2 regions of the Mycolicibacterium cosmeticum genome follow, and region 2 is predicted to be linked to the other one. Evidence: riboswitches for the same ligand, from Rfam matches in the RefSeq annotation. Region 2 holds a riboswitch; the other holds the start of a gene.
What was found. A riboswitch is a leader RNA that binds a small molecule or an ion and turns the genes downstream of it on or off. The one in region 2 is predicted to bind glycine.
Positions count from the first base shown of each region.

Region 1: it holds a riboswitch for glycine, as region 2 does, so the genes downstream of both, gcvP (aminomethyl-transferring glycine dehydrogenase) here and BN977_RS06530 (L-serine ammonia-lyase) in region 2, are expected to answer to the same signal.

Region 1 is NZ_CCBB010000001.1:128,038-135,000, reverse strand. It holds gene BN977_RS00685 (DUF881 domain-containing protein) at 1-18, shown strand, start outside; gene gcvH (glycine cleavage system protein GcvH) at 56-451, shown strand; gene garA (glycogen accumulation regulator GarA) at 628-1,092, shown strand; gene ftsR (transcriptional regulator FtsR) at 1,105-1,842, shown strand; gene BN977_RS00665 (bifunctional nuclease family protein) at 1,889-2,383, shown strand; gene BN977_RS00660 (MerR family transcriptional regulator) at 2,640-3,275, shown strand; glycine riboswitch at 3,325-3,423, shown strand; gene gcvP (aminomethyl-transferring glycine dehydrogenase) at 3,561-6,386, shown strand; gene BN977_RS00650 (vWA domain-containing protein) at 6,481-6,963, opposite strand, start outside.
Region 2 is NZ_CCBB010000001.1:1,372,253-1,379,215, forward strand. It holds gene BN977_RS06520 (ABC1 kinase family protein) at 1-703, opposite strand, end outside; gene BN977_RS06525 (TetR/AcrR family transcriptional regulator) at 782-1,381, shown strand; glycine riboswitch at 1,471-1,561, shown strand; gene BN977_RS06530 (L-serine ammonia-lyase) at 1,766-3,148, shown strand; tRNA gene BN977_RS06535 (tRNA-Val) at 3,155-3,226, opposite strand; gene BN977_RS06540 (peroxiredoxin) at 3,263-3,721, opposite strand; gene BN977_RS06545 (DUF3052 domain-containing protein) at 3,721-4,152, opposite strand; gene BN977_RS06550 (Rv2240c family protein) at 4,237-4,821, opposite strand; gene aceE (pyruvate dehydrogenase (acetyl-transferring), homodimeric type) at 4,978-6,963, shown strand, end outside.

The DNA.
Region 1 (6,963 bases), 1.2 Mb from region 2:
GCTCAGCCAGTCAAATGAGCAGTGCCCGCCCCCAGTTCGCAGCCAAAGGAGCGCCGTGAGCGAAATCCCAGCCGACCTGCAGTACACCTCCGAGCACGAGTGGGTGCAGCGCACGGGTGACACCACCGTGCGGGTCGGGATCACCGACTACGCCCAAGCGGCACTCGGCGATGTCGTGTTCGTGCAGCTGCCCGACGTCGGCGCCGAGGTGACCGCGGGGGAGTCTTTCGGTGAGGTGGAGTCGACCAAATCGCTGTCGGACCTCTACGCCCCGCTGACCGCGAAAGTCGTTGCGGTGAACGGCGAGCTGGAGGGCAGCCCGGAGCTGGTCAACTCCGATCCGTACGGCGACGGCTGGCTGATCGAACTCGAGCTGGATGCCGCGGCCCTGGCCAGCGGTTTGGCCGAATTGCTCGACGCGGACGCCTACCGAGGCGTGGTATCCGAGTAACGAGTTGTTAGGGTTTTGCCCATCGGTTCAGATGACCGACGGGCGTGACCGGATCCGGCCGTGGTGGACCCAACGGGACCCACGGCGCGGTACGGTCGATATCGACGTATGACGGCTGGGAGTTCGATGCCCGGCCACCGGGCAACACGCCACAGCAGCCAGCAGAGGAGCAGCGGGTGACGGAGAACAGCAACACCGGGGCCGACCAGACGTCCGACGAAGTCACCGTGGAGACGACATCGGTATTCCGCGCTGATTTCCTCAACGAACTGGACGCCCCGGCCGCGACGAGCAGCGACACCTCGGTGTCGGGGGTCGAGGGCCTGCCGGCCGGCTCGGCGCTGCTGGTCGTCAAGCGCGGCCCGAACGCGGGTTCGCGCTTCCTGCTCGACCAGCCCACCACCTCGGCGGGCCGGCATCCCGACAGCGACATCTTTCTCGACGACGTGACCGTCAGCCGGCGGCACGCCGAGTTCCGGCTGGAAACCGGCGAATTCCAGGTTGTCGACGTCGGCAGCCTCAACGGCACCTACGTCAACCGTGAGCCCGTCGACTCGGCGGTGCTGGCCAACGGTGACGAGGTGCAGATCGGTAAGTTCCGGCTGGTGTTCCTCACCGGGCCCAAGTCCGACGACGCCTGACGCGATCCCGGGATGACCCAACCGGACCCGGGATTCACCGGGATGTCGATCGGAGCGGTGCTGGATCTGCTGCGCCCCGACTTCCCCGACGTGACCATCTCGAAGATCCGGTTCCTGGAGGCCGAGGGGCTGGTCACGCCGGAACGCTCGGCGGCCGGGTACCGGCGGTTCACCGCGTACGACTGCGCACGCCTGCGGTTCATCCTGACCGCGCAGCGCGACCAGTATCTGCCGCTGAAGGTGATCAAGGCGCAATTGGACGCCCTGCCCGACGGTGAGCTGCCGGCCGGCGGAAGCGCTTATGCGGTACCGCGTTTGGTGCCGGTGACGCCGACGGCCGCCGACCAGCACGAGGCGGCCGCCGCCGTCGCCCCGGCGCAGGTCCGGCTGAGCAGGGAGGACCTGCTGGAACGGTCCGGGGTCGACGCCGCGCTGCTGGCCGCGCTGGTCACCGCGGGCATCATCCGGCCCGGGCCAGCGGGTTTCTTCGACGAGCATTCGGTGCTGATCGCCCAGTGCGCGCGGGCGCTGGCCGATTACGGGGTCGAGCCGCGGCATCTGCGCGCCTTCCGGTCCGCCGCCGACCGGCAGTCCGATCTGATCGCCCAGATCGCCGGTCCGGTGGCCGCCGCGGGTAATGCGGGCGCCCGGGACCGGGCCGATGACCTGGCCCGCGAGGTGGCCGCGCTGGCGATCACGTTGCACACGTCGCTGATCAAATCGGCCGTGCGCGACGTTCTGGATCGCTGAGGACTAGACTTTTCGGTGACGGCATCGTCATGGAGGGCAGACGCAGATGGGTGAGGTTCGGGTAGTCGGTATTCGCGTTGAGCAGCCTCAGAATCAGCCTGTGCTGCTGCTGCGTGAGTCCGATGGCGACCGCTACCTGCCGATCTGGATCGGCCAGTCGGAGGCCGCCGCCATCGCCCTGGAACAGCAGGGCGTCGAGCCGTCGCGGCCGTTGACCCATGATCTGATCCGGGATCTGATTGCTGCGCTTGGGCATTCGCTGAAAGAGGTGCGGATCGTCGATCTGCAGGAAGGCACTTTCTACGCCGACCTGATCTTCGATCGCGATATCAAGGTGTCGGCTCGGCCCTCGGATTCGGTGGCCATCGCGCTGCGCGTCGGTGTGCCGATCTACGTCGAGGAGGCGGTGCTGGCCGAGGCCGGACTGCTGATCCCGGACGAGACCGACGACGAGCCCTCGGGCCCGGTGCGCGAGGACGAGGTCGAGAAGTTCAAGGAGTTCCTCGACAGCGTGTCACCGGACGATTTCAAGGCCACCTAGCTTCCCCCGGGGCGGGGCCACCCGCATCGCTCCGCGATGGAGGTCACGGATACGTCTCGTGACTCCGACACGCGGGCCGTGTGTGGGATGACTGTGAAACGGGCAGCCATACTTTTCAACGACGACGAGCAGTAACCGGACAGTGTTGGGCGTATGCTCGACACATTCGAAACTGGGCAGATCGGGCGTGGGAGCAGGCCGCCGCGCAGGTCATGCAGCCGGAATCGATCGGCGGAGAGGATGGATTGTGGGCGACATGCCACGCACGCCACATCAGGGGGAGTTGGATCTGTCCACCACCAGCGGCCCCGCGGCCGGTCAAGTACCCGTGGTGAACGGCAGCGTCGGCGAGCCCGTGCAGGCAGGCCTGTTCCCCGACGACTCGGTGCCCGACGAGCTGGTCGGCTACCGCGGACCGAGCGCCTGCCAGATCGCCGGCATCACCTACCGTCAGCTCGACTACTGGGCGCGCACCTCGCTGGTGGTGCCCTCCATCCGCGGTGCGGCCGGTTCCGGCAGCCAGCGGCTGTACTCCTTCAAGGACATCCTGGTCCTCAAGATCGTCAAGCGTTTGCTGGACACCGGCATCTCGCTGCACAACATCCGCGTCGCGGTCGATCACCTGCGCCAGCGCGGGGTGCAGGACCTGGCGAACATCACCCTGTTCTCCGACGGCACCACCGTCTACGAGTGCACCTCGGCCGAAGAGGTCGTCGACCTGTTGCAGGGCGGCCAGGGCGTGTTCGGCATCGCCGTCTCCGGCGCCATGCGCGAACTCACCGGCGCGATCGCCGACTTCCCGGGTGAGCGGGCCGACGGTGGCGAGTCGATCCCCGCGCCCGAGGACGAGCTGGCCTCTCGCCGCAAGAGCCGCGACCGCAAGATCGGCTGACCCACCGCCGCGCACCTGGTGCAACCGGTCGGTAGACTGACTTCCGCATCGCCCTTGCGCGGGAGAGTTCCGTGACGGCCAGTCACGGGCGCCGAAGGAGCAACACCTCTCCGTCAACCTCTCAGGCACCCCGGACCGCGCACGGCCCCGATGCCTCTGGAAAGTGACGCGTTCCGCGCGTCCGCCCATGGGGAAAGGTCTTCGGGCCGAATCTCTCAGGCGCCCCGACAGAGGGAGAGGACGCGTTCTTTCGCGCGCGTCCCGCGCCGCAGGGGAGAGGTTCTCGTGTCTGTCCATTCCGGTTTCGCCGATCGCCACATCGGTCCCGACGCCGCCGCGATCACCAGGATGCTCGAGGTCATCGGCGTCGACTCGCTCGACGAACTGGCCGAGAAGGCGCTGCCCGCGGGCATCCTCGACGCCGCCTCCGGTGCCGGCCTGGCGCCCGGGCTCGATCTCCTGCCCCCGCCGGCCACCGAGGAGGAGTCGCTCGCCGAGCTGCGCGCGCTGGCCGACTCCAACACCGTCGCCGTCTCGATGATCGGGCAGGGTTACTACGACACGCTGACCCCGCCGGTGTTGCGCCGCAACATCCTGGAGAACCCCGCCTGGTACACCGCCTACACCCCATATCAGCCGGAGATCAGCCAGGGCCGGCTGGAGGCGCTGCTCAACTTCCAGACCATGGTCAGCGATCTGACCGGGCTCGACGTGGCGAACGCCTCCATGCTCGACGAGGGCACCGCCGCCGCGGAGGCGATGACGCTGATGCACCGCGCGGTGAAGGGTCCGTCGAACCGGCTGGCCGTCGACGCCGACGTGTACGCGCAGACCGCGGCGGTGCTGGCCACTCGGGCCGAACCGCTGGGCATCGAGATCGTCACCGCCGACCTGCGCGCCGGCCTGCCCGACGGTGATTTCTTCGGTGTCGTGGTGCAGCAGCCCGGGGCCAGCGGCGCGTTGGTCGACTGGACCGACCTGATCGGGCAGGCGCACGACCGCGGAGCCCTGGTGGCCATCGGTGCCGACCTGTTGGCGCTCACGCTGGTGTCCCCGCCCGGGGATATCGGCGCCGACGTCGCCTTCGGCACCACCCAACGGTTCGGCGTGCCGATGGGCTTCGGCGGCCCGCACGCCGGCTACCTGGCGGTGCACACCAAGCATGCCCGGCAGCTGCCCGGCCGGCTGGTCGGCGTGTCCCAGGATGCCGATGGCAACCCCGCCTACCGGTTGAGCCTGCAGACCCGCGAACAGCACATCCGCCGGGACAAGGCGACCAGCAACATCTGCACCGCCCAGGTGCTGCTCGCGGTTATGGCCGCGATGTATGCCAGCTACCACGGCGCCGACGGGCTGACCGCCATCGCGCGCCGGGTGCACGGCCGCGCCGCCGCGATCGCCGCCGCACTCGGTGACGCGGTGGTGCACGATCGGTTCTTCGACACCGTGCTGGCCCGGGTGCCCGGCCGCGCCGACGAGATCGTGGGGGCGGCCCAGGCCCGCGGTATCAACCTGTGGCGGGTGGACGCCGACCACGTGTCGGTGGCCTGCGACGAGGCCACCACCGAGGCGCACGTCGCCGCGGTGCTGGAGTCGTTCGGGGTGGCGGCTGCCGAACCGACGGACGTCGATATCGCCGACCGCGCCAGCGCGTTCCTCACCCACCCCGCCTTCACCCGCTACCGCACCGAGACCGCCATGATGCGGTACCTGCGTGCGCTGGCGGACAAGGATCTGGCCCTGGACCGGACGATGATCCCGTTGGGGTCGTGCACCATGAAGCTGAACGCGGCCGCGGAGATGGAGCCGATCACCTGGCCCGAGTTCGCCCGCCAGCACCCGTTCGCGCCGGCGTCGGACACCCCGGGACTGCGCAAGCTGATCGCCGACCTGCAGGACTGGCTGACGGCGGTCACCGGTTATGACCGGATCTCGTTGCAGCCCAACGCCGGATCGCAGGGCGAGTACGCCGGGCTGCTGGCCATCCAGGCCTACCACGCCGACCGCGGCCAGGGGCAGCGCGATGTCTGCCTGATCCCGTCCAGCGCGCACGGCACCAACGCCGCGTCGGCCGCCCTGGCCGGGATGCGCGTCGTGGTGGTGGCCTGCCGTCCCAACGGCGACGTCGACCTCGACGACCTGCGGGCCAAGATCGCCCAGCACGCGGAAAACCTTGCCGCGCTGATGATCACGTACCCGTCCACGCACGGGGTGTACGAGCACGACGTCGCCGAGATCTGCGCCGCGGTCCATGACGCCGGCGGCCAGGTGTACATCGACGGGGCCAACCTCAACGCGCTGGTCGGGCTGGCCCGGCCGGGCCGGTTCGGCGGCGACGTCAGCCACCTGAACCTGCACAAGACGTTCTGCATCCCGCACGGCGGTGGCGGTCCCGGGGTGGGCCCGGTGGCGGTGCGCTCGCACCTGGCCCCGTACCTGCCCGGGCATCCGCTGGCCGAGGAACTCGGGGATGCGCTGACCGTGTCGGCGGCGCCGTACGGCTCGGCGTCCATCCTGCCGATCACCTGGGCCTACATCCGGATGATGGGTGGGGTCGGTCTGCGCAGGGCCTCGCTCACCGCGATCGCGTCGGCCAATTATGTGGCCCGCCGGCTCGACGAGTACTACCCGGTGCTCTACACCGGGGAGAACGGCATGGTGGCCCACGAGTGCATCCTGGACCTGACCACGATCACCAAGACCACCGGCGTCACCGTCGACGATGTGGCGAAACGATTGGCGGACTTCGGCTTCCACGCCCCGACGATGAGCTTCCCGGTGGCCGGCACGCTGATGGTGGAACCCACCGAGAGCGAGAACCTGGACGAGGTGGACGCGTTCTGCGACGCCATGATCGCCATCCGCGCCGAGATCGACAAGGTCGGTTCCGGGGCGTGGCCGGCGGACGACAACCCGCTGCGCGGCGCCCCGCACACCGCCGAGAGCCTGCTGGTCGACGACTGGTCGCATCCGTACACCCGTGAGCAGGCCGCCTACCCGCTGGGCAAGGACTTCCGGCCCAAGGTGTGGCCGCCGGTGCGGCGGATCGACGCCGCCTACGGCGACCGCAACCTGGTCTGCTCCTGCCCGCCCGTGGAGGCCTTCGCCTAACCCTCCTCCCGCGAACGTTGATTACCGCTCGATTTTTCGCGGGCGCTTTCATAGCGCGGTAATCAACGTTCGCGGGCTGGGGTCGGGTGACCGCCTAACCCAGTAGTGCGGCCAGCGCGGCCGCCAGCTCCGGGCCGGCCGAGTTGGCCACGTTCTGGTACTGGCCGCCGCTGGTCTGCGCGACCGACTCCCAGGTGGCCCGGTCGGGGTCGGCGCCGAAATCGATGACATTGACCGCCACCGGCTTGGCCGGGTTCGCCGCGCCCTTGATGTAATCCACCAGCCCCGGTCCGTCCAGGCTCTGGTCGGTGTGCGGGCCCGCGGTGATCACCAGTACCGAATTGGTCTGTCCGTCACGGAAAGCCGTCAACGCGTCGCCGTAGACCAGCCGCAGCGTGGTGAACGACACCGCGCCGCCGCCGGACGCGGACTGGGCGTCCAGGCTGGACTTGAGCACCGCCGATCGGGGCTGCCCGGCCACGGGATCGCCGAGCGGCCCGGTGCTGACCTCCGACCGGCCCGCCACCCCGTCGAACGTCCACAGGCCCACCGCCGCCGTCGGCGGAAGCGCCTGCAG
Region 2 (6,963 bases):
GAATTGCGTCCGGGATTCGGATGAACGGGTGCCCGCGGTAGAGGTCGGCGAATCGGGCGATCATCGCGGCCTCCCGCCGGTAGTCGACCTCTTCGGCGATCCGAGCGCTCAGTTCGCGCGCCAACGACCGAGGATCGAGCACAATGCCGGCGGCCGAGGTCACGAACCGCAGGAACGTGGCCACCAGTTCGGTATTGGCCAGATCGGCCCGGATGGCCTCGGCCACGCCAGGGTATTGAATCTTCACCGCAACGGCGCGGCCATCCCGCAGGACGGCTCGGTGCACCTGGCCGATTGATGCGGCCGCGATCGGCTCGTCAACGAAGTCTGCGAACCCTGCCGCGGTGCAGCCCAGTTCGGTATCGAGGACTTCGCGCACCAAGCTGGGCGCCATCGGTGGCGCGGCGGACTGCAACCGGGTAAGGGCCCGTTGGTAGGGCGCGAATCCGCCGGTGCCCAAGCCACCCGTGTCGATGATGGAGAGCAGTTGCCCGAGCTTCATCAATGCACCCTTGGAGTGACCCAAGATCTCGGCGTAGCGTTCGGCGGTCCGCTCATGGAACCGTTCCACGGCCCCCTCATTGCCCGCCTTCTCACTGAGGCCGGCCACGAGCCGCCCGCCGGTCGCACGCGCGGTGAAGCCCGCCAGTGGCATGGTCCGGCGGATCCGTCCGTTTGCGATCGGCCTGTTCGGTTGCGGCATGTGAAGCACTCCCATCTTCCCCGCCCCGCGGGTAAAGTGATTCAGTACGGACAGTAAGTGATCACTTTGGAGGAGTCAATGACCGCGCCGACATCCACCCGGGAGCGGATCCTGACCGAGGCGATGCGGTTGTTCAGCGCCAAGGGCTTCGAGGCCACCAGCGTCTCCCAGATCGAGACCGCGGCCGGCTTGGCCGCGGGATCCGGCGCGCTGTACCGGCACTTCAAATCCAAGGACGCGCTGCTGATCGCTGGCATCGACCGGCAACTCGACCGCCGCGCCGCCATGCAGGACATCCGCGCGCTGTTCGCCGGCCTCGGCGACCTGCACAGCGAACTCACCGTGCTGGGCCGCTACCTGCTCACCGTCATCGACCAGGAAGCCGAGCTGCTGCAGATCGCCGCGCGCACCCCCGCCGGTCTGTCGGACCGGCTCGACACCGCCTATGCGGCATTGGTCGACTCGCTGACCGACGAACTCGACGGCTGGATCGCGGTGTGGGCGCCGAAGGCCTCACCGGAGCAAACCAAGACCCTGGCCACGCTCGGCGTCAGCAGCCTGCTGGGGGAACGCTTGGCCACCAACCTTTTCCGACGCGCGAGCGCGTCGGTTCCCGACGACCGCTATCTCGACGAGTGGACCGCGGTGCTGTCGGCTCGGGTGCGGACGTTGGAGTGACGACCGTCCGACGGCGACGCCCGGCAGGTCAGGCTGCCTGATGCCGGATTGGCGGGTATAGTCCCCCACACCACAAGTCAATACGCCGTTGACACGCAGCGGGAGAACCTCCGCGTCGGAGGCGCCGTAGGAGCAATCTCCTCCCCGAGAAACTCTCAGGCCCAATACCGTTGCGTCGAGGCAACTCTGGAGAACAGTGCCGGTGAGCCAACCGGGTACTTGCCGAAGGTGAAAGCGCGCACCCCGCGTCAAACTCTCAGGTAACAGGACAGAGCGGGGAGGTGCCACCACTCGCAGCCCATCCCTCGTGGGCTCGACGAATCGGAGTCACCTCGTGCACCGTCGAAACCGGCTCACCACAACCGATCTCAGAGCCGAGAGCTCATGACCATCAGCGTTTTCGAACTCTTCACGGTCGGAATCGGCCCCTCCAGCTCCCACACCGTGGGGCCGATGCGCGCCGCGGCGCAGTTCGTCACCGACCTCACCATTCGCACGTCGTTGACCGAGGTGACCGAAGTCCGGGTGGATCTGTTCGGTTCCCTGGCCGCCACCGGCGCCGGACACCGCACCTTCTCGGCGATCCTGCTCGGTTTGGAAGGACTATGGCCCGACACCGTTGAACCGGATCACGCCGAAGGACGGCTGGCAGAGATGCGAGCCGGCGGGACCATCAGATTGGGCGGCATCACCGAGATTCGATTGGCCGAATCCGATTTCCATCTGCACCCGGAGACGGTTCTGCCGCGCCACCCCAACGCGATGACCCTCGCCGCCTACGGGTTGTCCGGGCACGCGCTGTACACCGAGACCTACTTCTCGGTGGGCGGCGGTTTCATCGTCACCGGGGACCAACCCGCTGACCGATCCGACGACACCCCGAAGCCGTGGTCCTTTCACAGTGCCGCCGATCTGCTGGCGTTGGCCGATGACCACGACTGCAGCATCAGCGAGATCATGCTTCGGTACGAACTCACCTCCCGCACGCGCGACCAGGTCCACCACGACCTTCTGCATCTGCGGGATGTGATGGTCGCGTGCGCGCAACGCGGCATCACCCAGCAGGGGTACCTGCCGGGGAATCTTCGGGTGCCGCGGCGCGCACACGATTGGCACAGCCGACTGGCCGCCGAAGACCCGCACCGCGATGCCGCCTTCGCCGAGGACTGGGTCAACCTGATTGCCCTGGCCGTCAACGAAGAGAACGCCTCCGGTGGGCGCATCGTCACCGCACCCACCAACGGCGCGGCCGGCATCATCCCCGCCGTGCTGCACTACGCCACGCACTACACCAGGGCGGGCGTAGCCGATCCCGACGACACCGCCGTCCGATTCCTCCTCGCGGCCGGGGCGATCGGCTCGCTCTACAAAGAGCGTGCCTCCATCTCCGGAGCCGAAGTGGGGTGCCAGGGCGAAGTGGGGTCCGCAGCCTCGATGGCCGCCGGCGCCCTGGCCGAGATCCTCGGCGGCACAACGCGCCAAGTCGAGAATGCCGCCGAGATCGCCATGGAGCACAGCCTGGGGCTGACCTGCGATCCCATCGGCGGCCTGGTGCAGATCCCCTGCATCGAACGCAACGCCATCTCTGCCGGCAAAGCCATCAATGCTGCCCGGATGGCCCTTCGTGGCGACGGCACCCACCGCGTCTCCCTGGACCAGGTGATCGAAACCATGCGGACCACAGGCATGGACATGAGCAACAAGTACAAAGAAACCGCCACCGGCGGCCTCGCTGTCAACGTGGCGGTCAACGTCGTCGAATGCTGACCAGAGTGGGCGCGGACGGTATCGAACCGCCGACCGCTGGTGTGTAAAACCAGAGCTCTACCACTGAGCTACGCGCCCCGTCGCAGGCACGCTACACGCCCGCGCTGGCCAGTACTAAATCCGCAGCGCCGCCAGCGCGTCCCGCCAGACCGCGGCGTCACGCATCTCACCTGGCTGTTTGCACTCGGCGAACCGGATGACACCGGACCGGTCGATCGCGAAGGTGCCGCGGTCGGCGAAACCGGACTCGGAATTGAACACCCCGTACGCCGACGCGACCGCACCATGCGGCCAGAAGTCGGACAACAGGTCGAAGGTGAAGCGGCTCTGCTGCGCCCACACCTTGTGCGTCGGCGGCGGCCCCACGGAGATGGCGAGGGTGACGGTGTCGGGCGTGTCGTACACCTCGGGATGGGCCTGGATCTCCCCCAGCTCGCCCGCGCAGATCGGGGTGAAGGCCAGCGGGAAGAAGACCAGCAGGACGTTGCGGTCGCGCAGCGCCGACAGGGTCACCGGCCGGCCGTGCTGGTTTTTCAGGGTGAAGTCCGGCGCGGGCGCGCCGACCTCGAGCACTATCGCCGACCGGCGGCTTTGGACTTCGGCTGCACCAACCGGCTGGCGATCCAGTCCCCCAGGTTCGCCGACGAGGTCTGCATCAACCCGGCGGTCGGTGCCGACTCGGCGATCTCGGCGGGCTGAACGTGGCCCGGCTTACCCGTCTTGGGCGTGACCACCCAGATGACGCCGTCGTCGGCCAGCGGGGTGATGGCGTCCATCAGCCGGTCCACCAGGTCACCGTCGTCGTCGCGCCACCACAACAACACCACGTCGACGACCTCATCGGCGTCCTCGTCGAGAAGCTCGCCACCACAGGCGTCCTCGATGTCGGCCCGGATATCGTCGTCGGTGTCTTCGTCCCACCCCAATTCCTGGACGACCTGATCCTTCTCGATGCCCAGTTTGCGGGCGTAATTCGGGTCAGAGTCCGTCCCCGCGGCGACCACCGTCAGTCCTCCTTAAGCCGTTTCGAGTGCGCTCGGCCTATATTCGCACGCCGGAGGCCCAAGGCCGAGACTTGGCGGCAAGGTTTATCGATATGCCGCATCGCACATGTCCAGCGCGGCGGTCTTTGCATCGTTCAGCCGGCCCACCGCGTCGTTGAAGGCATCGGGCCCGACATCGCCGGCGATGGCCGAGGCCACCGCCCGCGCCGCGCTCACCCACTCGGTCAGCGCGCCCTTCAGCGCCGGGCCCAGTGGATCGGACAGGCTTTGCTCCACCAGATCGGCGCTGTGGTTGAGCGCGTCGATGGCAGGCTGCGCGGCGCCCGCCACGTCACCGTTCTCGTTGTAGGCGCCGACGTAGGTGTTCACCGCCGTGATGGAGTCCACGCTGCTGGAGCTCAGCGCCTCGCACGAGGTGTGGATCGCGCCGGTGGTGATCGACTTCTGCCGCTCCGACTCCTTCGAGCTGGAACTCTCGGCCGATTCGGCCGCCGACGCCGAGACCGAGGCCCGGTAGATGGGCGCGTCGGCCTTGTTCACGGTGGCGGTACCGCTGGTCTCGCTGGTACATCCGACGACGATCATCGCCAGCACGGCCAGACAACCCACGATCAGGGCGCCGACACGCACCCGCATCAGCACCGCAGACCCCCAACCACTGTTCAGCATTGCTGCCAGACGTTACCGCTTCCGACCAGCGAACGCCGGATCATTTGGTTACTGAGCGGTAGGACACCCTGCCCGGTGATCTGCGGCACGATAGGAGCACGATAGTGATCGCCACAAGCACCGCACTACGAAGCACCGTTAACCAAGGAGCCGCAGTTGACCACCGAGTTCGCGCGCCAAGACCTGGCCCAAAACTCCGGTAACGCAGGCGAACCCGACCGGGTCCGAGTGATCCGTGAAGGAGTTGCCTCTTATCTACCCGACATCGATCCGGATGAGACGGCCGAATGGCTGGAGTCGTTCGACGACATGCTCGAACGGCATGGGTCCGCTCGCGCGCGCTACCTGATGTTGCGCCTGTTGGAGCGATCGCGGGAGAAGCGCGTCGCCATCCCCGCCCTGACGTCCACCGACTACGTCAACACCATCCCCACCGAACTGGAGCCCTGGTTCCCCGGTGACGAGGACGTCGAGCGCCGCTACCGGGCCTGGATCCGCTGGAACGCGGCCATCATGGTGCACCGCGCACAGCGGCCGGGAGTCGGTGTGGGCGGCCACATTTCGACCTACGCCTCGTCGGCGTCGCTGTACGAGGTCGGGTTCAACCACTTCTTCCGCGGGAAATCCCATCCCGGCGGCGGCGATCAGATCTTCATCCAGGGGCACGCCTCCCCCGGCATCTACGCCCGCGCCTTCCTCGAGGGCCGGCTGACCGCCAACCAGTTGGACGGGTTCCGCCAGGAGCACAGCCACGCCGGCGGTGGCCTGCCGTCCTACCCGCACCCCCGGCTGATGCCCGATTTCTGGGAATTTCCGACGGTGTCGATGGGGCTGGGCCCGATGAACGCCATCTACCAGGCGCGGTTCAACCACTACCTGCACGATCGCGGCATCAAGGACACCTCCGATCAGCACGTGTGGGCCTTCCTGGGTGACGGCGAGATGGACGAGCCGGAGAGCCGCGGCCTGATCCAGGTGGCCGCCAACGAGGCGCTGGACAACCTGACCTTCGTGGTCAACTGCAACCTGCAGCGCCTGGACGGACCGGTGCGCGGCAACGGCAAGATCATCCAAGAGCTGGAGTCGTTCTTCCGCGGCGCGGGCTGGAACGTCATCAAGGTGGTGTGGGGCCGAGAGTGGGACGCGCTGCTCCACGCCGACCGCGACGGCGCCCTGGTGAACCTGATGAACACCACCCCCGACGGGGACTACCAGACCTACAAGGCCAACGACGGCGCCTACGTGCGCGACCACTTCTTCGGCCGCGACCCGCGCACCAAGGCCCTGGTGGACCCGATGACCGACACCGAGATCTGGAATCTCAAGCGGGGCGGTCACGACTACCGCAAGCTGTATGCCGCCTACCGGGCCGCGATGGAGCACAAGGGCCAGCCGACGATCATCCTGGCCAAGACCATCAAGGGCTACACGCTGGGGCAGCACTTCGAGGGCCGCAACGCCACGCACCAGATGAAAAAGCTTGCGTTGCAAGACCTCAAGGGCTTCCGCGATGTCACCCGGGTGCCGATCAGCGATGCCCAGCTCGAAGAGAACCCGTACCTGCCGCCGTACTACCACCCCGGGCCCAACGCCCCGGAGATCCGCTATCTGCTGGATCGCCGGCGCACCCTGGGCGGGTTCGTCCCCGAACGCCGCACCAGGACCAAGGCGCTCAACCTGCCGGGCAGCGACGCCTACAAGCCGCTGAAGAAGGGCTCCGGCACCCAGGCCGTGGCCACCACCATGGCGACCGTGCGTACGTTCAAGGAACTGTTGCGGGACAAAGAGATCGGGCCGCGTCTGGTGCCGATCATCCCGGACGAGGCGCGCACCTTCGGCATGGACTCGTGGTTCCCCAGCCTGAAGATCTACAACCGTAACGGGCAGCTCTACACCGCGGTGGATTCCGAACTGATGTTGGCCTACAAGGAATCCGAGGTCGGCCAGATCCTGCACGAGGGCATCAACGAGGCGGGGTCGACGTCGTCGTTCACCGCTGTCGGGACGTCGTACGCCACCCACAACGTGCCCATGATCCCGATCTACATCTTCTATTCGATGTTCGGGTTCCAGCGCACCGGTGACGGGCTGTGGGCGGCCGCCGACCAGATGGCCAAGGGCTTCGTGTTGGGCGCCACTGCC